Regions from separate parts of the Vibrio sp. BS-M-Sm-2 genome, predicted to be linked through region 1. Evidence: predicted binding sites of a transcription regulator. Region 1 holds the regulator's gene; the other holds the start of a gene.

Region 1 (10,999 bases):
ACTCGCTACCTAGGCATTGGCGATTACGACCAGTGGAGCGAGCAAGACAAGATCGCTTTCTTAACCAATGAATTAAGCTCAAAACGCCCACTACTTCCTCGTGATTGGGAGCCATCTGAACAGGTTAAAGAGGTTTTAGACACCTGTAAGGTCATTGCTGCTCAACCTCGTGAAGCGTTTGGTGCTTACGTTATCTCTATGGCTCGTACTGCATCGGATGTACTGGCTGTTCACTTGTTGTTGCAAGAATGTGGTTGCCCATACCGCATGGACGTATGCCCGCTGTTCGAAACGCTAGACGACTTGAACAACTCAGAAGCAGTAATGAAGCAGCTAATGAGCATCGACTTGTACCGTGGCTTTATCCAGAACCACCAAATGGTGATGATTGGATACTCTGACTCAGCAAAAGATGCTGGCGTAATGTCTGCAGGCTGGGCTCAATACGATGCGATGGACAAGCTGGTTAAGGTTTGCGACGAAGAAGGCATTGAACTGACTCTATTCCACGGCCGTGGCGGTACGGTTGGTCGTGGTGGTGCTCCAGCGCACGCTGCTCTTCTTTCTCAGCCACCTAAGAGCTTGAAAGGCGGTCTACGTGTAACTGAACAAGGTGAAATGATCCGCTTTAAACTTGGCTTGCCAGATGTTGCGGTAAACAGCTTCAACCTATACGCAAGTGCGATTCTAGAAGCGAACCTTCTGCCGCCACCAGAGCCTAAACAAGAGTGGCGCGACCTAATGGAAGTGCTGTCTCAAGTCTCTTGTGAGGCTTACCGTAACGTGGTTCGTGGTGAAGAGAAATTCGTACCTTACTTCCGACAAGCGACGCCTGAACTGGAGCTAGGTAAACTGCCTCTTGGTTCTCGCCCTGCTAAGCGTAACCCGAACGGCGGCGTAGAAAGCCTACGTGCGATTCCATGGATCTTCTCTTGGAGCCAAAACCGTTTGGTACTTCCTGCATGGTTAGGCGCGGGTGAAGCGATTCAGTACTCTGTAGACCAAGGCCATCAAGCTCTGCTTGAAGAGATGTGTCGCGAGTGGCCGTTCTTCTCTACCCGTCTAGGTATGTTGGAAATGGTGTACTCGAAGTGCAACATGGAAATCGCTAAGTACTACGACCAACGTCTTGTTGACGAAGAGCTATTACCGTTAGGTGAATTGCTGCGTGAACAGCTGCAAAAAGACATCAAAGCAGTGCTGAATGTAGAAAATAACGAGAACTTGATGCAGAGCGACCCTTGGGGACTTGAATCAATTCGCCTACGTAACATCTACGTTGAGCCACTAAACATGCTTCAAGCAGAGCTGCTTTACCGTACTCGTAAGTGTGAAACACCACCAGCAGAGCTAGAAGAAGCGCTAATGGTGACGATTGCAGGCATTGCAGCAGGCATGCGAAATACTGGTTAATTAGTGATTCCTACTATTCAATAGACAAAAGGTCGCCTAGTGCGACCTTTTTGTTTCACAAAATAAGCAATACTGAGTTTTTTGTCAGTTTTTTGGGTTATTTTGTCCATGTATTCTACTTTATGCTTATTATTTAGATATACTACTGCTCCGCTGCGGAAACACTCCAAAAAAATAATCTGCAGCAACTTGACCAATAAACTGGTCAACCTAGGTGATAAACGGCTTTGTAAGGTGACATAACCAACCGATGAGTTGGTGCTACTTAGACATAACCAATATAACGTGCCATTAGAAGCACACTTGTTGTTTAAGTATTTGTTTACTGTTTACCATTTGGATTTCAGACATGTCATTACCACACGTAATTCTAACCGTTTTAAGTACACGCGATGCTACTGGTTACGATATCACAAAAGAATTCTCCGCAAGCATTGGTTACTTCTGGAAAGCTAGCCACCAACAAGTTTACCGCGAGCTAAATAAAATGGCTCAGAACGACCAGGTAACTTGCGTGCTTGAGCCTCAAGAAGGCAAACCTGATCGTAAAGTTTACTCTATCACCGATGCTGGCCGTGGCGCGCTAGGTGAATGGTTTGAACAACCAACTGCACACCCAACAGTTCGTGACGAGTTCTCAGCTAAGCTAATGGCTTGTGCTGTACAACCTTCTGACGCTTACCGTGTACAACTTGCTGAACTAGTAGAAGAGTCTCGCAAACTGGTTTCTCACTACAAAGAAATCGAAGCAGCTTACTACGCAACGCCATCGACACTAGATAAGCAAGCACGTCTTGAACGTCTAACACTTCGTCGTAACCTACTTATCCGTGAAGCATGGATTGTATGGGCTGAAGAAGTACTGCTTGAACTTGGCGCTCTAGCTTAAGCTAGAAGCTAGAAGCTAGAAGCTAGAAGCTAGAAGCTAGAAGCTAGAAGCTAGAAAAGCAAAAGGCTTGAACTCTATGAGTCCAAGCCTTTTTTGTATCTATAGGATTTGAAAGTTTGCAGCCAGAGGCTGTTTACAAACGCTTTAATTACAGCGCAGCAACCTGTGGGCGAACGCCTAACGTATGGCAAAGTGCGTAGGTCATTTCTGCACGGTTTAGCGTGTAGAAGTGGAAATCTTTCACACCTTCACGGCTCAGCGTACGAACCATATCGATCGCTTGGCTAGCACCAACTAACTGACGAGTGGTTGGATCATCATCCAAACCTTCAAATTGCTTCGCCATCCAACCTGGTACTTTTACGTTGTTCATCGCAGCAAAGCGCGACGCTTGCTTAAAGTTAGACACCGGTAAGATGCCCGGTACAATCTCAACATCCACACCAGCCGCTACACAACGGTCACGAAAACGTAGGTAGCTTTCTACATCAAAGAAGAACTGAGTAATTGCACGGTTAGCACCGGCATCCACTTTACGCTTTAGGTTAATAAGATCTGATTGAGCGCTTTTTGCTTCAGGGTGAACCTCAGGGAATGCCGCTACTGAGATATCAAAATCGTGGCGAGATTTAAGTAACTCTACTAGGTCAGATGCGTACATCTCTGGCGCACCACCACCTGCTGGAATATCACCACGTAGCGCAACAATACTCTCGATACCATTCGCCCAGTAATCGTCAGCGATTTGAATCAGCTCTTCGCGGCTCGCATCAATACACGTTAGGTGCGGTGCAGCCACTAGGCCGGTTTGGTTCTTAATTTCTTTAATGATTGAGTGGGTACGATCACGCTCACCCGAGTTTGCACCGTAGGTTACCGATACAAATTTTGGTTGAAGTGTTTTAAGACGGTGAACAGAGTTCCACAGGGTCTCTTCCATCTTCTCACTGCTTGGTGGAAAAAACTCAAATGACACATTGATGTTGTCAGAAAGCTCAGCGATATTCTGATTTAAAGCGTCGATATGACTAGCGTGTGTGTATCCCATCTTACTCTCCCTGTGGCAAAAGCAACCACTAAAAACTCAAATCCTTAAACGACGTTTAGACGTCTATATGTCTGTAGAATGTATTGAATACGATTTAATGTCAACAGATCCATTATGAATTTTTCTCAAGTAGATCGTGAGTAAAACTCAAGTCGCTAGATCGATCGCAAAGCAGAAATAATGCAGAAAAAAGGCTGAAAAACACATCGTGCTTTCAGCCTTATTTATCTTAGTGAATAGTATGCCATTTACGTACTAAAACAATTGATCTAAGTATTAAACCAACCGATCTGAGCATCAGAACAGACTAGACATTCTGTTTAGGTCAGATTGAATTGCACCAGCCGTTACTTCACGACCAGCACCCGGGCCACGAATAACCAATGGATTATCTTTGTACCATTTGCTCTCAATCGCAAAGATATTATCGCAAGGCAGCAAGTTCGCTAGAGCGTGTTCTTTAGACAGAGCTTCAACGCCTACAGTTGCTTTGCCGTTCTTCTCTAAACGCGCGACGTAACGCAGAACTTTCTGTTGCGAATGTGCTTTTTCTAAACGTTCAGCCAACTCTTCACTCAGCACAGAAGCCTTATCAAAGAAGTCATCAACTGATAGCTCTTGCAGCTCTGCAGGTACGAGAGATTCTACTTTTACGTTTTCAGGTTCGATATCCAAACCCGACTCACGCGCCAGAATCACCAGCTTACGCATCACATCTGAACCATCTAGGTCAGCACGCGGGTCTGGTTCAGTCAGGCCTTGTTGCCATGCTAAGTCGACTAACTCGCTGAACGGCACCGTGCCATCAAACTGCTGGAACAACCAAGACAGCGTGCCAGAGAAAATACCCGACAGCGCAATGATGTCATCGCCACTTTCACGTAGGTCACGTACCGTGTGGTTAATCGGTAAGCCTGCACCCACTGTCGCGTTGTACAACCAATGACGGCTGATCTTAGCGAAAGCATCTTGTACTTGATGGTAATACTCACTCGATGCAGAACCAGCCACCTTGTTCGCCGAGATCAGGTGGATACCTTGTTGTGCAATTTGCAGGTACTTTGCTGCAAGCACAGGGCTTGCGGTGACATCGAGTACCACAGCTTCATCGTAACCCTGAATAGACCCCAAACGCTCTAACCAGTCGTTACCATTGTTGGCAATCGCTTCATCATCAAAACGCTTGCTCACCGAGGTCGCATCAATGCCTTGATCGTCGAACCAATAAGTTTGGCTATCAACTACCGCAACCAACTCAAAGTTCATTCCACGACGCTTTTCAAGTTCCGCTTTTTGCTCTGCAAACAGGCTTAACCAGCTTGAACCAATATTGCCCTTGCCACATAAAGCAATCGCAACACGCTTCTGCGCTTGGAATAGTTGAGAGTGAATACCTTTCACTAGGCTTGATGTTTCACTCTTACGAATCACAGCCACTAAGCTCAAGCCAGAGTTCGCTTCCGAGATGAACTCAACTGGCGAGCTCTTAAGCTGCTGGTAGAAACCGTAACAATGGTTCGGGTTCTTAGTCACGCCAGCACCCACGGCAGCAATCAAAGAGAAACCCTCTTTTAGCTTAATCTCAGCTTCAATCGCATGGTCTTGTAGATATTCTAATGCACCACCAGCGATCTCTTCCGTATAGGCAAGACGCAAGCAGTGTTGATCCGGTTCAAGCTCATAAGCCAGCGGCTCCAGTTGAGCGCGTTTAAGCCCTTCAAGCACTTCACTCTCTAGACGATCGAAATCATGGCCGTGACCAAAGGTCAGCTGCACGATAAGAACTTCATCCAGAGAAGTAATGATTTTGGCGCCACGCCCCGATGCCAGTACACGCTCTATCTGTGTAGAGCCCGCCTCCGGCTGATAGCTGCAGCGTAAGCTGAGATCCATAGCACTTTGAGCCACAGGCTGTAGCGTTCGACTGTGAAGCACTGGAGCCGCTAAACGAGCTAATTCACTGGCCTCATCAAGACGAAGCAGAGGTAGTAAGCACGCATCCGATACCAAACGAGGGTCTGCGCTGTAAACGCCCGCTACATCACTCCAAATTGTTACGCGTTCAACCTCAGCCAAAGCACCAATTACAGTTGCTGAGTAATCCGAACCGTTACGGCCGAGTAGAACCGTTTCACCCTCAGTATTTTGAGCCATAAAGCCAGTAATAACGACACGGCAATGGGCATGCTGCGCCAAAGCTTCTTTAATCAGAGGATAAGAACGTGCGCGGTCAACTTCAGGTTGAGCACCTACTTCTGCACGCAAAAAGGCACGAGCATCTTGAGCAACCGCTTGTAAATCATGTTGGCACAACAAAGCGGCTAACAGACGTGAAGACCAAACCTCACCGTGTCCTAGCACTTGTGCTTTTTGCGCTTCGCTTAGAGGAGCCGTTAACTCACCCAAAGCGGTAAATTCTTGCTGAATAGTGGCCGTTAGCTGAGCCGCAGACTCACCTTCAAGCAGCGCTTCAATCAGCTCAAGTTGGAACTGACGAAGTGCTTGCAAACATTCGTGAGCGATACGACCATCTTTATCGAGCGCTTCAACAAACTCAATCAAGCGGTTAGTTGTTTTACCCGCTGCCGACACCACGACCAAGTCAGTGGCTGATGAGTATTCTCTAAGAATGTTGACCACGCGCTGGTAACACTCAGGATTCGCTAAGCTGCTACCACCAAATTTATGTAGCTGGCGAAAGGTTGCCATTATTAACCCTCCCCTTCAGCAATAAAGCCTTGTGTCTTTTCAAACGCTTGCTTGAGGTCATCAATCAAGTCTTCTGCATCTTCAAGACCAACAGAAAGACGCAGTAACTGTTGAGAAACACCCGCTTCTGCCAGCGCTTCTTCGCCCATTGCACGGTGAGTCATCGAAGCAGGGTGACAAATCAAGCTTTCCACACCACCCAGCGATTCCGCCAAAGAGAACAGCTCTAACTTATCAACAAAGTATTTAAGCGCCTCGAATGAGCCCGCAAACTCAAAGCTCAGCATTGAACCAAAGCCAGACTGCTGCTTCTTCGCGATATCATGACCCGGATGTTCAGGAAGGCTTGGTGGTAAATCGTGCCGACGAGCTCTTGCTGCTGCAGAGACGCCAGAATTTCACGTGAGCTTTCTTCGTGAACTCGCATACGCGCACCTAGCGTACGAATACCACGTAGAGTCATGTAGCTATCAAATGGTGTGCCGGTCGCACCAATACAGTTGCCCCACCATGCTAGCTCTTCAGCGTGCTCTTCAGTTTTCGTGACGACAACGCCACCAATAACGTCCGAGTGTCCGTTGATGTACTTGGTGGTTGAGTGGATAACAAAATCCGCACCCAGTTCTAAAGGCTTTTGGAACACTGGAGTCAAAAACGTGTTATCGACAGCAACCAGAGCACCAACCTCTTTCGCTTTACGGCAAGTTTCTGCAATATCAACCACACGAACCAAAGGATTCGATGGTGTTTCAATTAAGATCAACTTTGGCTTAAGCGCGATCGCCGCATCCAGCGCCGCTTGATCCGATTGATCAACGAACAGAACTTTAAAGTCACCTTTGAGTGAGCGAGTGTTAAACAGACGGTAAGTACCGCCGTAGCAGTCGTGTGGTGCGATAATAAGATCATCGCCGCCTAGGAAAGCAGAAACCCATAAGTTAAGCGCCGAGGTACCACAATTAGTGACAACCGCGCCTTTACCCGATTCAAGCTCAAACAGTGCCGTTTCTAATAAACCGCGATTTGGGTTACCAGAACGGGTGTAATCGTACTTTGGCACTTCACCAAAAGCGGGAAACCCATAGTTAGTCGAAAGATAAATAGGTGGGACAACGGCATGGTGTTGCGTGTCTGACTCGATACCAGTACGTACTGCGATGGTTGCTGGCTTCCGGCTGCTCATAGGTGCTTCCTTACAAGTTTTGCGTCTGAGAATCACAGCTGCTTGTCGGCATTTTGCGGCTGTGTTAGATATATGTTATTCACTTTACTTTCATAAACGTGAGACGTCAACACTTCTAGACGTCCATATGTCTTTGCTTATGGCGGTAAATCCCGCTAAAATCACCACTATTAATTTATTCTAACAACTAAAGTGATGAAGGTACGCAATGGCCGACTGGAATGGTGAATACATAAGCCCATATGCTGAGCATGGAAAGAAAAGCGAACAAGTAAAGAAGATTACAGTTTCTATCCCTCTAAAAGTGTTAAAGGTTCTAACTGACGAGCGTACTCGCCGCCAGATTAACAACCTACGCCATGCAACAAACAGTGAGCTACTGTGCGAAGCCTTTCTACATGCGTACACAGGCCAACCACTACCAACGGATGAAGACCTTCGTAAAGACCGTCCTGACGATATCCCTGCTGAAGTGAAAAAGCTGATGACAGAAATGGGCATCGAGTTCGAAGCGTTTGACGAAGAATAAAAACAACTCAGTCACTGCCTTCATTATTGATTCGCTCTAGCTGAACCCTATTTATCACACCGCGCATTGTTTTTTATGACTGCGCTGTGAATGATAGACATAAAAAAACCGACTCCAGATGAGTCGGTTTTTTATTATTCTTTTCGTCTCGATAACGAAACGACGATACCAGAAGATTATGTCATCCAGTCTCTATGCCATATGCTTCTATGCCATGTAGTTAGCAGGCATCTCGATACGAGCTACGCCAGATTCAACAGCCGCTTCTGCTACTGCTTTTGCTACGCGAGGAAGTAGACGTGGGTCCATTGGCTTAGGAATGATGTAACCCTTACCGAACTCCAGTGCAGTCTCGCCCGCAGCTGCTAGTACTTCAGCTGGAACTTCTTCTTTCGCCAGTTCACGAATCGCTTTAACCGCCGCTAGCTTCATTTCGTCATTGATTTCGCTCGCACGCACGTCTAGTGCACCACGGAAAATGAATGGGAAACAAAGTACGTTGTTTACTTGGTTAGGGTAATCACTGCGGCCTGTACCCATGATAAGGTCAGAACGAACTTCGTGAGCAAGCTCTGGCTTGATCTCTGGATCTGGGTTTGAACATGCAAACACAACTGGCTTATCAGCCATCAGCGTTAGAGCTTCTGCTGGAAGCAGGTTAGGACCCGATACACCCAAGAACAGGTCAGCGCCTTCGATAACATCTTCAAGCGTACGCTTGTCGGTATTGTTTGCGAACAGCTCTTTGTATTCGTTTAGGTCATCACGACGAGTGTGGATCACACCTTTACGGTCAAGCATGTAGATTTTTTCACGCTGAGCGCCACACTTAATCAGTAGTTCCATACAAGCAACCGCAGCTGCGCCAGCACCTAAACAAACGATCTTACACTCTTCAAGTTTCTTACCTTGAAGTTCGATCGCGTTCAGCATACCCGCTGCTGTCACAATCGCAGTACCGTGTTGGTCATCGTGGAATACCGGAACATCACAACGTTCAATCAGGCGACGTTCAATCTCAAAACAGTCTGGTGCTTTGATGTCTTCCAGGTTAATACCGCCGAATGTATCTGCGATATTCGCAACCGTATCAACGAACTCATCGATTGTGCGGTGTTTTACTTCAATATCGATAGAATCTAAACCAGCAAAACGCTTAAACAGGAGCGCTTTACCTTCCATAACAGGTTTAGAAGCAATAGGACCAAGGTTACCTAGGCCAAGAATCGCTGTACCGTTAGAGATAACTGCAACCATGTTGCCTTTACCTGTGTACTTATAAACGTTATCGACGTTCTGTGCGATCTCGCGAACAGGCTCGGCTACGCCTGGGCTGTATGCAAGTGCTAGGTCTTCTGCAGAGTTTGCAGGCTTCGTCAGTTCTACGGCAATTTTGCCAGGAATTGGGAACTCATGGTAATCAAGAGCTTGCTGACGGAATTGTTCTTGAGGCGATAACGATTTTTCAGATGATAACGCTTGAGAGGATTGAGCTTGGCTGCTGTCTTCAGACATAGGTGTAGGTTCCTAGGGTATTATTATTTGGGGGATCTTGTTCATGTTAATGGATGTACTTCAAAGTTCCTAGGTGGTTGAAGCCTCTGTCTCATTAAAAAACGAGATTTCACTACTAATAAGACCAGTGAGCAGTTGAAATTACTGTCGCTTGTTGAACTTTCGAGCTGAATTTGGTGAAGAGAGGTACGCAAGGAATTGCCCTGCAATAGAAAGGTAGGCACCTTATCGTTAGGCGGGATTGAAGCTTGAATGAAAGTCACTGCTTTCTCAAATTACAGGCAACAAAAAAGGACACCGAAGTGTCCTTTTTCATGTCTAAATAGCGAGAATTACTTCTTGCTAGAAAGAGCACCGAAACGCTTGTTGAAGCGATCAACACGGCCGCCAGTATCTACGATACGTTGCTTACCAGTGTAGAACGGGTGACATTTGTCACATACGTCTAGGTGGATTGATTCTTTTGCTAGCGTTGAGTTGAACTCAAATGTGTTGCCGCAAGAACAAGTTGCAGAAACTGCTTTGTATTCTGGGTGGATTCCAGCTTTCATGGGATAACCTCAAGTAGGCCGTGTCGCTATACGATTCTAAGCCGCACACCACACGTAGTTTAAAAAAGAAATAAAGACACCGCATCGACACAAAAGAGTGATGAAGCCATACCTTTAAGGCGCAGTATAGTAATGAATCTAAAAGGCAGGATCAACTGATTTGATACATTTTTCACCAATTCTCTCTTTATTTCCTTTATCGCCCTGAGATTTCGAGCTGTCGTTGTCTGTATACGTTAACTCGCCGCCTTCATCCAAACTGCTTCTCGAATTTAACCGCCTTATCCTTTAGACTGTTCGCTCTCGTCAACTCAGATAAAGCCGTCCCTTTATGCGTCCAATGATTGCCCGCGTGGCACTGCCTGTTCCACTCGACAAGCAGTTCGATTACAAGATTCCTAGCCATCTATTTCCGATTATTGGTGGACGAGTCTCTGTGCCTTTTGGACGACAAACCTTAACCGGTATTGTAACGGCTCTGGTTAACGAATCTGAATTCGAGCTAGACAAGCTCAAACCCATTAAAGCCCTATTAGACAATCAGCCTGTTTGGCCGGAATCTGTCTATTCACTGTTAATGTGGTGCAGTCAATTTTATCAGTACCCTCTTGGCGAGACCTTTGCTAACGCCCTTCCGAGCGCTCTAAGAAAAGGCAAAGCCGCCGACTTCGCAACGCTGGTTGAGTGGCAGTTAACGCCATCAGGCAAAGACCAACTGATGCAAGGTTTTGGTCGCGCAGTCAAACAAGCCAAAGTGATGCACATGCTTGAGCACGGCCCCGTACCCCATCAAGAGTTCATTGATGAAGAAGTTGGCAGCGCCGTACTCAAGACACTAGAAGAGAAAGGCTGGATTGAATCGGTAGAGAAAAAGCCGAAGCGTCAGGCGTGGCCAGTTGATCTTGAAAACGACCAAGACAAACCTAAGCTCAATGCTGAACAAGCCATCGCGATTGCGACCGTAAATAGCCAAACCGACTTTGGTTGTTTCCTGTTAGAAGGCGTTACTGGCTCAGGTAAGACCGAGGTTTACCTGAATATGATTAAGCCGATTCTCGATCAAGGTAAACAAGCGTTAGTACTCGTGCCTGAGATTGGCCTCACCCCTCAAACGATTAACCGCTTTAAGCGACGCTTTAATGTGCCTGTTGAGGTTATCCAC
Region 2 (10,999 bases), 630 kb from region 1:
TCGTAGTTATTACACTGCAAAACCACACCAACGATATTCTTACCGATATCGTGTACGTCGCCTTTAACGGTCGCTAACAGAATCTTACCGTTAGTCGCACCCACTTCTTTGGATGCATTGATGAACGGTTCTAAGTGCGCAACAGCCTGCTTCATTACACGCGCAGACTTAACTACCTGTGGTAAGAACATCTTACCTTCACCAAATAGGTCACCAACAACGTTCATGCCGTCCATTAGAGGACCTTCAATCACCTCAATAGGACGAGAGGCATTAACACGAGCTTCTTCAGTGTCTTCAACTATAAAGTCTGTAATACCTTTAACCAAAGAGTGCTCTAAGCGCTTCTCTACAGGCCAAGTACGCCATTCTAGAGCTGACTTATCTTCAACTTTACCTACTGCTCGCTCTAGGTACTCAGTTGCCATATCAAGCAAACGTTCCGTCGAATCATCACGGCGGTTTAGTACTACATCTTCAACAGCATCACGCAGGTCTTCAGGAACATTATCGTAAATCTCCAGTTGACCAGCATTTACAATGCCCATATCCATACCATTTTTAAAACAGTGATATAGGAATACTGCGTGGATTGCCTCACGGACGTAGTTATTGCCGCGGAATGAGAACGACACGTTAGATACGCCACCAGAGATCATCGCATGAGGGAGATCGCGTTTGATGTCTCCCACTGCTTCAATGAAATCAACCGCATAGTTGTTATGTTCATCAATACCAGTAGCTACTGCGAAAATGTTCGGATCAAAAATAATGTCTTCAGGAGGGAAGCCAACTTCATCCACAAGAATGTTGTAGGCATTGGTACAGATCTCAACTTTACGCTCTCGAGTATCAGCCTGACCAACTTCATCAAAAGCCATCACAATAACGGCAGCACCATAGCGACGAACTAACTTGGCTTGCTCGACAAATTTCTCTTTGCCTTCTTTTAGAGAGATAGAGTTGACTATACCTTTACCCTGAATACATTTCAGGCCAGCTTCGATAACTTCCCATTTTGAAGAATCGACCATTACTGGTACTTTTGAAATTTCTGGTTCAGAGGCACATAAATTAAGGAATTTAACCATACACGCTTCAGCGTCTAGCATCCCTTCATCCATGTTGATATCGATAATTTGAGCACCGTTCTCAACTTGCTCTCGAGCAACACTCAAGGCTTCGTCGTAAAGCTCTTCTTTAATCAGGCGCTTAAAGCGAGCTGAGCCCGTCACATTGGTACGCTCACCCACATTCACGAATAAAGATTCTTTAGCAATCGTCAGAGGCTCTAGCCCCGAAAGGCGACAAGAAACCGGTAAGTCTGGCAATTGACGCGGCGTTACACCTTCAACAGCCTCAGCCATTTGGCGGATATGCTCTGGAGTAGTACCACAACAACCACCAATTAGGTTCAAGAAACCACTTTCAGCCCATTCTTTAACGTGTTCGGCCATATCTTCAGGAGAAAGGTCATACTCACCAAATGCGTTAGGTAACCCCGCGTTAGGGTGAGCCGAAACATTGCATTCTGAGATGCGAGACATCTCACCAACATACTCACGCAGTTCGTCAGGGCCTAGAGCACAATTCAGTCCAAATGAGATAGGTTTAACATGACGAAGGGCATTATAGAATGCTTCTGTTGTCTGCCCTGAAAGCGTACGACCTGATGCATCAGTGATGGTACCGGAGATCATCACTGGAAGAATAATACCCACTTCTTCAAAAACAGATTCAACGGCAAAAGCACACGCTTTCGCGTTCAACGTATCGAAGATAGTCTCGATAAGAATAAGATCTGAGCCACCCTTAATAAGCGCACGGGTCGATTCAGAATAGGCTTCAACCAATTCGTCAAAGCTAACATTACGGTACCCTGGATCATTTACATCAGGCGAGATAGAACAAGTTCGGTTGGTTGGGCCTAACACACCCGCAACAAAGCGAGGCTTGTCTGGAGTCTTTGCTGTCCACTCATCAGCCGCTTCACGAGCAAGCTTGGCAGCAGCAAAATTAATTTCGTCACTAAGGCTTTCCATATCATAGTCGGCCATAGCGATAGTTGTAGCGTTAAAGGTATTGGTTTCGAGGATGTCTGCCCCAGCTTCCAAGTATTCTGAATGGATATCTTTGATAAGCTTAGGCTGCGTAAGAACTAAAAGGTCATTGTTGCCTTTTAAGTCACTGTGCCAATCAGCAAAGCGTTCACCACGATAGTCTTGCTCTTCCAATTTATAATCCTGAATCATGGTACCCATACCACCATCAATCAGTAAAATTCGTTGCTTCAACAGAGCGTCAATCTTTTGCCTTACATTACTTCCCACGGTACAACCTCATTCCTTTAATTATCCCTCCATCCTATCACACATTAAAAAGGAGTCTAGACGTCTAAAAAAGGAAATTGATTACCGACTCATGACAAAAAAATGTTTGCTATTTGAGCATGAGACAACGAAAATTCATATTCATACTTTGTTACATGTTGGAATCCCAATGTCGGTCTATTACACCTTATGCTTCTTGTCCGCTGCAGCCATGCTTATTGCTTTCGTGAATACAAAAATTGGTAAAATGCAGACAACCATCGCCATCACAGCTGGCTCAATGATGTTATCTCTATTGATTATCATTGCGGGACAAAACAATTGGTTCCAACTGGCTGACATCGCCTCAGAAACCGTTGCCAGTATCAACTTTGAAGATTTCCTACTTAAGGGAATATTGGGGTTCTTACTCTTTGCCGGTGGTTTAGGGATTAAGTTACCAAACCTAAAAGACCAAAAGTGGGAAATAACTGTACTCGCGTTAGGTGCTACGCTGTTTTCAACCTTCTTTATCGGTTTTGTACTGTACGGGTTCTGTCAGGTCATCGGCATTCAATTTGATCTGATTTACTGCCTACTCTTTGGCTCGTTAATCTCTCCAACCGATCCAATTGCCGTTTTAGCAATAGTAAAGAAGCTCGATGCGCCCAGAAGAATCTCTACTCAAATCGAAGGAGAATCTCTATTCAACGATGGTTTTGGCTTAGTGATCTTCGTAACCCTATTTACTATCGCATTCGGCACAGAAGCGCCAACCGTCGGTAGTGTGACCATGCTATTCGTTCAAGAGGCAATTGGCGGCATCGTCTACGGTTTTGTTTTAGGTCTTGTATTCCATTACCTAATCAGCAATACCGATGACCACTCGATGGAGTTGCTATTAACCATCGGCATCCCAACTGCTGGTTATGCGTTTGCTGAAGTTCTACATGTATCAGGTCCATTAGCGATGGTGGTATCAGGTATCATGATTGGTAACTGGACTCGCTTTATCGGATTCTCAAAAGAGAGTGAAGATCACCTAGATCATTTCTGGGAATTGATAGATGAATTCTTAAACGGCGTATTATTCTTGTTAATTGGTATGTCGATGCTGCTATTCAAATTCCACCAAGAAGACTGGATCTTAATGGCGTTCGCAGTCCCCCTTGTATTGAGTGCTCGCTACTTAAGTGTTTTCTTGTCTTACATTGGATTTAAACGTTTTAGAACTTACAACCCGTGGTCGATTAAGATTCTAACTTGGGGTGGTTTACGCGGTGGTTTAGCACTAGCCATGGCACTTTCAATCCCTTCAGGTATCTGGGTAATTGAAGACAAGGCAATAGATGTTAAAGAGATAATCCTTGTCATGACATATGCTGTTGTTGTGTTCTCTATTCTGATTCAAGGCTCAACAATCACTCCTATGATAGAGAAAGCAAAACAAGCAGAGAAAGAGCTAGATTAACATCTAGATGATCAACCAAGGCCGTCTACTTTAGGTGGCCTTTTTTATACGTAATGAAAGTCAAACTCACCAATTCCCTCGCTGAAGAGTATACGTGGAACATAGAGCTTATATCGATATTTGATACTGCTAGTATTTGAGTAAACAAAAACCTTAATGTGGGGGAGGACTAAGTTTGGCCAGAACTCTTTCAGGAGCTCAAGTCATACAGAGAACTCGTTATTCTGCGCCCTCGCTAGTCTACCCAATAAACCACTTCCAAGATTATATAAGTATCAATCGAACGGCTTCACCTTGCACCTTGAAACACAAATAACGGGACTCAATGTCTCGCTAGAATAGCGTTAGTTATTAACTAGCAGAATTACAGAGCAAAATGAGTGTTGAGTAGATAGAGATAGCTAAAGGAGTACTTGGTGCTTCCCGCGTTACCTCTAATAAAGGCTCTAGCATTCCTGCAGGGACGCTCAGTCTAGAGTCTTAAATATAGCAGGGTTCGAATAAGCCGGCACTCCGAGATTCGACCGGGCTGGCGATCCAACTCCCAACATTGCTTCGTAGAAGCAACAGATGTAAAAAAGCCTCAGCATTTCTGCTGAGGCTTTAGTATATGGCAGGGGTGGAGAGATTCGAACTCCCAACACGCGGATTTGGAATCCGCTGCTCTGCCAATTGGAGCTACACCCCTAAAACTTTCATTACTTCAGATTCGAAAAAACCTCGCACTAGGCGAGGTTATCGAATAAGTGGCGGAGTGGACGGGACTCGAACCCGCGACCCCCGGCGTGACAGGCCGGTATTCTAACCAACTGAACTACCACTCCGCAGTGGAAGACTTGTCGTCGCTGACAAGTGTTCAAATTTAAAGCCTGGCGATGTCCTACTCTCACATGGGGAAGCCCCACACTACCATCGGCGCTATTGTGTTTCACTTCTGAGTTCGGCATGGAATCAGGTGGGTCCACAATGCTATGGTCGCCAAGCAAATTTTAAAATTCGGAAAACTGTATTTAAAAGTCTATCTCTTCAAACTCATTCAAGGTCTGTCTTTGAGTCCACAAAACCCCTTGGGTGTTGTATGGTTAAGCCTCACGGGCAATTAGTACAGGTTAGCTCAATGCCTCGCAGCACTTACACACCCTGCCTATCAACGTCGTAGTCTACGACAACCCTTTAGGACGCTTATAGCGTCAGGGAAAACTCATCTCAAGGCTCGCTTCCCGCTTAGATGCTTTCAGCGGTTATCGATTCCGAACTTAGCTACCGGGCAATGCCATTGGCATGACAACCCGAACACCAGAGGTTCGTCCACTCCGGTCCTCTCGTACTAGGAGCAGCCCCTTTCAATTTTCCAACGCCCACGGCAGATAGGGACCGAACTGTCTCACGACGTTCTAAACCCAGCTCGCGTACCACTTTAAATGGCGAACAGCCATACCCTTGGGACCGACTTCAGCCCCAGGATGTGATGAGCCGACATCGAGGTGCCAAACACCGCCGTCGATATGAACTCTTGGGCGGTATCAGCCTGTTATCCCCGGAGTACCTTTTATCCGTTGAGCGATGGCCCTTCCATTCAGAACCACCGGATCACTATGACCTGCTTTCGCACCTGCTCGAATTGTCATTCTCGCAGTCAAGCGGGCTTATGCCATTGCACTAACCACACGATGTCCAACCGTGTTTAGCCCACCTTCGTGCTCCTCCGTTACTCTTTGGGAGGAGACCGCCCCAGTCAAACTACCCACCAGGCACTGTCCGTAATCCCGATTCAGGGACCAACGTTAGAACATCAAAACTACAAGGGTGGTATTTCAAGGACGACTCCACCACATCTAGCGACGCGGTTTCAAAGTCTCCCACCTATCCTACACATGTAGGTTCAATGTTCAGTGCCAAGCTGTAGTAAAGGTTCACGGGGTCTTTCCGTCTAGCCGCGGGTACACTGCATCTTCACAGCGATTTCAATTTCACTGAGTCTCGGGTGGAGACAGCGTGGCCATCATTACGCCATTCGTGCAGGTCGGAACTTACCCGACAAGGAATTTCGCTACCTTAGGACCGTTATAGTTACGGCCGCCGTTTACCGGGGCTTCGATCAAGAGCTTCGACCGAAGTCTAACCCCATCAATTAACCTTCCGGCACCGGGCAGGCGTCACACCGTATACGTCATCTTACGATTTTGCACAGTGCTGTGTTTTTAATAAACAGTTGCAGCCACCTGGTATCTGCGACTCTCGTCTGCTCCATCCGCAAGGGACTTCACTGATAAGAGCGTACCTTCTCCCGAAGTTACGGTACCATTTTGCCTAGTTCCTTCACCCGAGTTCTCTCAAGCGCCTTGGTATTCTCTACCCGACCACCTGTGTCGGTTTGGGGTACGATTCCTTACAATCTGAAGCTTAGAGGCTTTTCCTGGAAGCATGGCATCAATGACTTCACTACCGTAGTAGCTCGACATCGTATCTCAGCGTTAGTAGCGGTCCGGATTTACCTAAACCACCCGCCTACGTACTTGAACCTGGACAACCGTCGCCAGGCCCACCTAGCCTTCTCCGTCCCCCCATCGCAATTGTAAGAAGTACAGGAATATTAACCTGTTTCCCATCGACTACGCCTTTCGGCCTCGCCTTAGGAGTCGACTTACCCTGCCCCGATTAACGTTGGACAGGAACCCTTGGTCTTCCGGCGAGGGAGTTTTTCACTCCCTTTATCGTTACTCATGTCAGCATTCGCACTTCTGATACCTCCAGCAGCCCTTACAGACCACCTTCAACGGCTTACAGAACGCTCCCCTACCCCACGCACCCTAAGGTACGTAGCCGCAGCTTCGGTGTATAGCTTAGCCCCGTTACATCTTCCGCGCAGGCCGACTCGACCAGTGAGCTATTACGCTTTCTTTAAATGATGGCTGCTTCTAAGCCAACATCCTGGCTGTCTGAGCCTTCCCACATCGTTTCCCACTTAGCTATACTTTGGGACCTTAGCTGGCGGTCTGGGTTGTTTCCCTCTCCACGACGGACGTTAGCACCCGCCGTGTGTCTCCCGGATAGTACTTACTGGTATTCGGAGTTTGCAAAGGGTTGGTAAGTCGGGATGACCCCCTAGCCTTAACAGTGCTCTACCCCCAGTAGTATTCGTCCGAGGCGCTACCTAAATAGCTTTCGGGGAGAACCAGCTATCTCCAGGTTTGATTGGCCTTTCACCCCTAGCCACAAGTCATCCGCTAATTTTTCAACATTAGTCGGTTCGGTCCTCCAGTTGATGTTACTCAACCTTCAACCTGCCCATGGCTAGATCACCTGGTTTCGGGTCTAATCCTAGCAACTGTACGCCCAGTTAAGACTCGGTTTCCCTACGGCTCCCCTAAACGGTTAACCTTGCTACTAAAATTAAGTCGCTGACCCATTATACAAAAGGTACGCAGTCACACCACGAAGGTGCTCCTACTGCTTGTACGTACACGGTTTCAGGTTCTATTTCACTCCCCTCACAGGGGTTCTTTTCGCCTTTCCCTCACGGTACTGGTTCACTATCGGTCAGTCAGTAGTATTTAGCCTTGGAGGATGGTCCCCCCATATTCAGACAGGATATCACGTGTCCCGCCCTACTCGTTTTCACTGATGATGAGATGTCGATTACGGGGCTATCACCCTTTACTGCGGCACTTTCCAGAGCCTTCATCTGTCTCATTAAAAGCTTAAGGGCTAATCCAATTTCGCTCGCCGCTACTTTCGGAATCTCGGTTGATTTCTCTTCCTCGGGGTACTTAGATGTTTCAGTTCCCCCGGTTTGCCTCCTGTTGCTATGTATTCACAACAGGATACTTACTTATGTAAGTGGGTTTCCCCATTCAGGAATCCCAGACTCAAAAGGTTATTACTACCTAATCTGGGCTTATCGCAAGTTATTACGCCTTTCATCGCCTCTGACTGCCAAGGCATCCACCGTGTACGCTTAGTCACTTAACCATACAACCCGAAAGGGTCTTAGCGTATGGCAACTAACCAAGGTTTTTGGTTGTCATCAAGAAGGGTTAATTCTTGATAACTGTTTGCCGGACTCAATGTGATTCAAACAAGTTTGAATCGAATACAAGACACTTGAATGTGTTTGTTGTGTTTACCATAAAGGTAAACATTGAGAACTTTTAAATTTGATTGAATTACTCGTAAGTAATCAATCAGTCAGCTTTCCAAATTGTTAAAGAGCTTGATTCAATAAATTGAACCATTTTTAAAGACTCTCTTAAGAGAATACTTAAAGATGGTGGAGCTATGCGGGATCGAACCGCAGACCTCCTGCGTGCAAGGCAGGCGCTCTCCCAGCTGAGCTATAGCCCCATCTAGGTCGATATTGGTGGGTCTGAGTGGACTTGAACCACCGACCTCCCGCTTATCAGGCGAGCGCTCTAACCAGCTGAGCTACAGACCCAATATCGTCTCTTAACTTTTCTAAACCTAATCAATCTGTGTGGACACTTATCGTGAATATCTTCGTATAAGGAGGTGATCCAGCCCCAGGTTCCCCTAGGGCTACCTTGTTACGACTTCACCCCAGTCATGAACCACAAAGTGGTGAGCGTCCTCCCCGAAAGGTTAAACTACCCACTTCTTTTGCAGCCCACTCCCATGGTGTGACGGGCGGTGTGTACAAGGCCCGGGAACGTATTCACCGTAGCATTCTGATCTACGATTACTAGCGATTCCGACTTCATGGAGTCGAGTTGCAGACTCCAATCCGGACTACGACGCACTTTTTGGGATTCGCTCACTATCGCTAGCTTGCTGCCCTCTGTATGCGCCATTGTAGCACGTGTGTAGCCCTACTCGTAAGGGCCATGATGACTTGACGTCGTCCCCACCTTCCTCCGGTTTATCACCGGCAGTCTCCCTGGAGTTCCCGACATTACTCGCTGGCAAACAAGGATAAGGGTTGCGCTCGTTGCGGGACTTAACCCAACATTTCACAACACGAGCTGACGACAGCCATGCAGCACCTGTCTCAGAGTTCCCGAAGGCACACCTGCGTCTCCGCTGGTTTCTCTGGATGTCAAGAGTAGGTAAGGTTCTTCGCGTTGCATCGAATTAAACCACATGCTCCACCGCTTGTGCGGGCCCCCGTCAATTCATTTGAGTTTTAATCTTGCGACCGTACTCCCCAGGCGGTCTACTTAACGCGTTAGCTCCGAAAGCCACGGCTCAAGGCCACAACCTCCAAGTAGACATCGTTTACGGCGTGGACTACCAGGGTATCTAATCCTGTTTGCTCCCCACGCTTTCGCATCTGAGTGTCAGTATCTGTCCAGGGGGCCGCCTTCGCCACTGGTATTCCTTCAGATCTCTACGCATTTCACCGCTACACCTGAAATTCTACCCCCCTCTACAGTACTCTAGTTCACCAGTTTCAAATGCAGTTCCGAGGTTGAGCCCCGGGCTTTCACATCTGACTTAATGAACCACCTGCATGCGCTTTACGCCCAGTAATTCCGATTAACGCTCGCACCCTCCGTATTACCGCGGCTGCTGGCACGGAGTTAGCCGGTGCTTCTTCTGTTGCTAACGTCAAGAGATAGCGCTATTAACACTACCCCCTTCCTCACAACTGAAAGTACTTTACAACCCGAAGGCCTTCTTCATACACGCGGCATGGCTGCATCAGGCTTTCGCCCATTGTGCAATATTCCCCACTGCTGCCTCCCGTAGGAGTCTGGACCGTGTCTCAGTTCCAGTGTGGCTGATCATCCTCTCAGACCAGCTAGGGATCGTCGCCTTGGTGAGCCATTACCTCACCAACTAGCTAATCCCACCTAGGCATATCTTGACGCGAGAGGCCCGAAGGTCCCCCTCTTTGGCCCGTAGGCATTATGCGGTATTAGCCATCGTTTCCAATGGTTATCCCCCACATCAAGGCAATTTCCTAGGCATTACTCACCCGTCCGCCGCTCGACGCCCATTAACGCACCCGAAGGATTGTTAGTGTCGTTTCCGCTCGACTTGCATGTGTTAGGCCTGCCGCCAGCGTTCAATCTGAGCCATGATCAAACTCTTCAATTTAAGATTTTGTGACTCAACGAATACTGACTTCAAAACTAATATTCATGTAAACATGAACATGTAATTCTAAAGCTATTACCATTCCAACAGAATGGTAATGAATTGACTGTGCCAAATAACCGAAGTTATTTGTATTGGTCACTCAGTTCATTGAAATCAATTTTGATTCCGAAGAATCTGTTTTATCTAACGATAAAACGTTTTGATATTCATCAACGAGTGCCCACACAGATTGATAGGTTTAAATTGTTAAAGAGCTTTGCTTTCAGTGCCTTAGCACTTAAGCAGGACGCGTATAATACGCTTTCTACTTTGAAAGTCAACATAAAATACTAAGAAAACTTAGAACTCTATGGTGACTTGTCTACTTTGTAGACAAAGTCGAAATTAAAGCCTGGCGATGTCCTACTCTCACATGGGGAAACCCCACACTACCATCGGCGCTATTGTGTTTCACTTCTGAGTTCGGCATGGAATCAGGTGGGTCCACAATGCTATGGTCGCCAAGCAAATTTTAAAATTCGGAAAACTGTATTTAAAAGTCTATCTCTTCAAACTCATTCAAGGTCTGTCTTTGAGTCCACAAAACCCCTTGGGTGTTGTATGGTTAAGCCTCACGGGCAATTAGTACAGGTTAGCTCAATGCCTCGCAGCACTTACACACCCTGCCTATCAACGTCGTAGTCTACGACAACCCTTTAGGACGCTTATAGCGCCAGGGAAAACTCATCTCAAGGCTCGCTTCCCGCTTAGATGCTTTCAGCGGTTATCGATTCCGAACTTAGCTACCGGGCAATGCCATTGGCATGACAACCCGAACACCAGAGGTTCGTCCACTCCGGTCCTCTCGTACTAGGAGCAGCCCCTTTCAATTTTCCAACGCCCACGGCAGATAGGGACCGAACTGTCTCACGACGTTCTAAACCCAGCTCGCGTACCACTTTAAATGGCGAACAGCCATACCCTTGGGACCGACTTCAGCCCCAGGATGTGATGAGCCGACATCGAGGTGCCAAACACCGCCGTCGATATGAACTCTTGGGCGGTATCAGCCTGTTATCCCCGGAGTACCTTTTATCCGTTGAGCGATGGCCCTTCCATTCAGAACCACCGGATCACTATGACCTGCTTTCGCACCTGCTCGAATTGTCATTCTCGCAGT

Evidence for each region. Region 1 encodes MetJ, which represses methionine synthesis genes. Its sites were predicted from a motif close to TTAGACNTNTANANGTCTAA; they were not measured.
Region 2: the regulator MetJ is predicted to act here: its motif matches at 2,379-2,398, upstream of metH (methionine synthase).

The regions. Positions count from the first base shown of each region.
Region 1 is NZ_CP167894.1:2,192,075-2,203,073, reverse strand. Features, by position in the region: partial or broken gene ppc (phosphoenolpyruvate carboxylase) at 1-1,413, shown strand, start outside; gene AB8613_RS09990 (PadR family transcriptional regulator) at 1,763-2,302, shown strand; gene metF (methylenetetrahydrofolate reductase) at 2,451-3,350, opposite strand; gene AB8613_RS09980 (bifunctional aspartate kinase/homoserine dehydrogenase II) at 3,648-6,059, opposite strand; partial or broken gene AB8613_RS09975 (O-succinylhomoserine (thiol)-lyase) at 6,062-7,242, opposite strand; gene metJ (met regulon transcriptional regulator MetJ) at 7,451-7,771, shown strand; gene AB8613_RS09965 (malic enzyme-like NAD(P)-binding protein) at 7,979-9,286, opposite strand; gene rpmE (50S ribosomal protein L31) at 9,619-9,837, opposite strand; gene priA (primosomal protein N') at 10,169-10,999, shown strand, end outside.
Region 2 is NZ_CP167894.1:1,557,739-1,568,737, forward strand. Features, by position in the region: gene metH (methionine synthase) at 1-2,330, opposite strand, end outside; gene AB8613_RS06935 (sodium:proton antiporter) at 2,500-3,780, shown strand; tRNA gene AB8613_RS06940 (tRNA-Trp) at 4,392-4,468, opposite strand; tRNA gene AB8613_RS06945 (tRNA-Asp) at 4,528-4,604, opposite strand; rRNA gene rrf (5S ribosomal RNA) at 4,648-4,763, opposite strand; rRNA gene AB8613_RS06955 (23S ribosomal RNA) at 4,859-7,752, opposite strand; tRNA gene AB8613_RS06960 (tRNA-Ala) at 8,049-8,124, opposite strand; tRNA gene AB8613_RS06965 (tRNA-Ile) at 8,139-8,215, opposite strand; rRNA gene AB8613_RS06970 (16S ribosomal RNA) at 8,283-9,837, opposite strand; rRNA gene rrf (5S ribosomal RNA) at 10,230-10,345, opposite strand; rRNA gene AB8613_RS06980 (23S ribosomal RNA) at 10,441-10,999, opposite strand, start outside.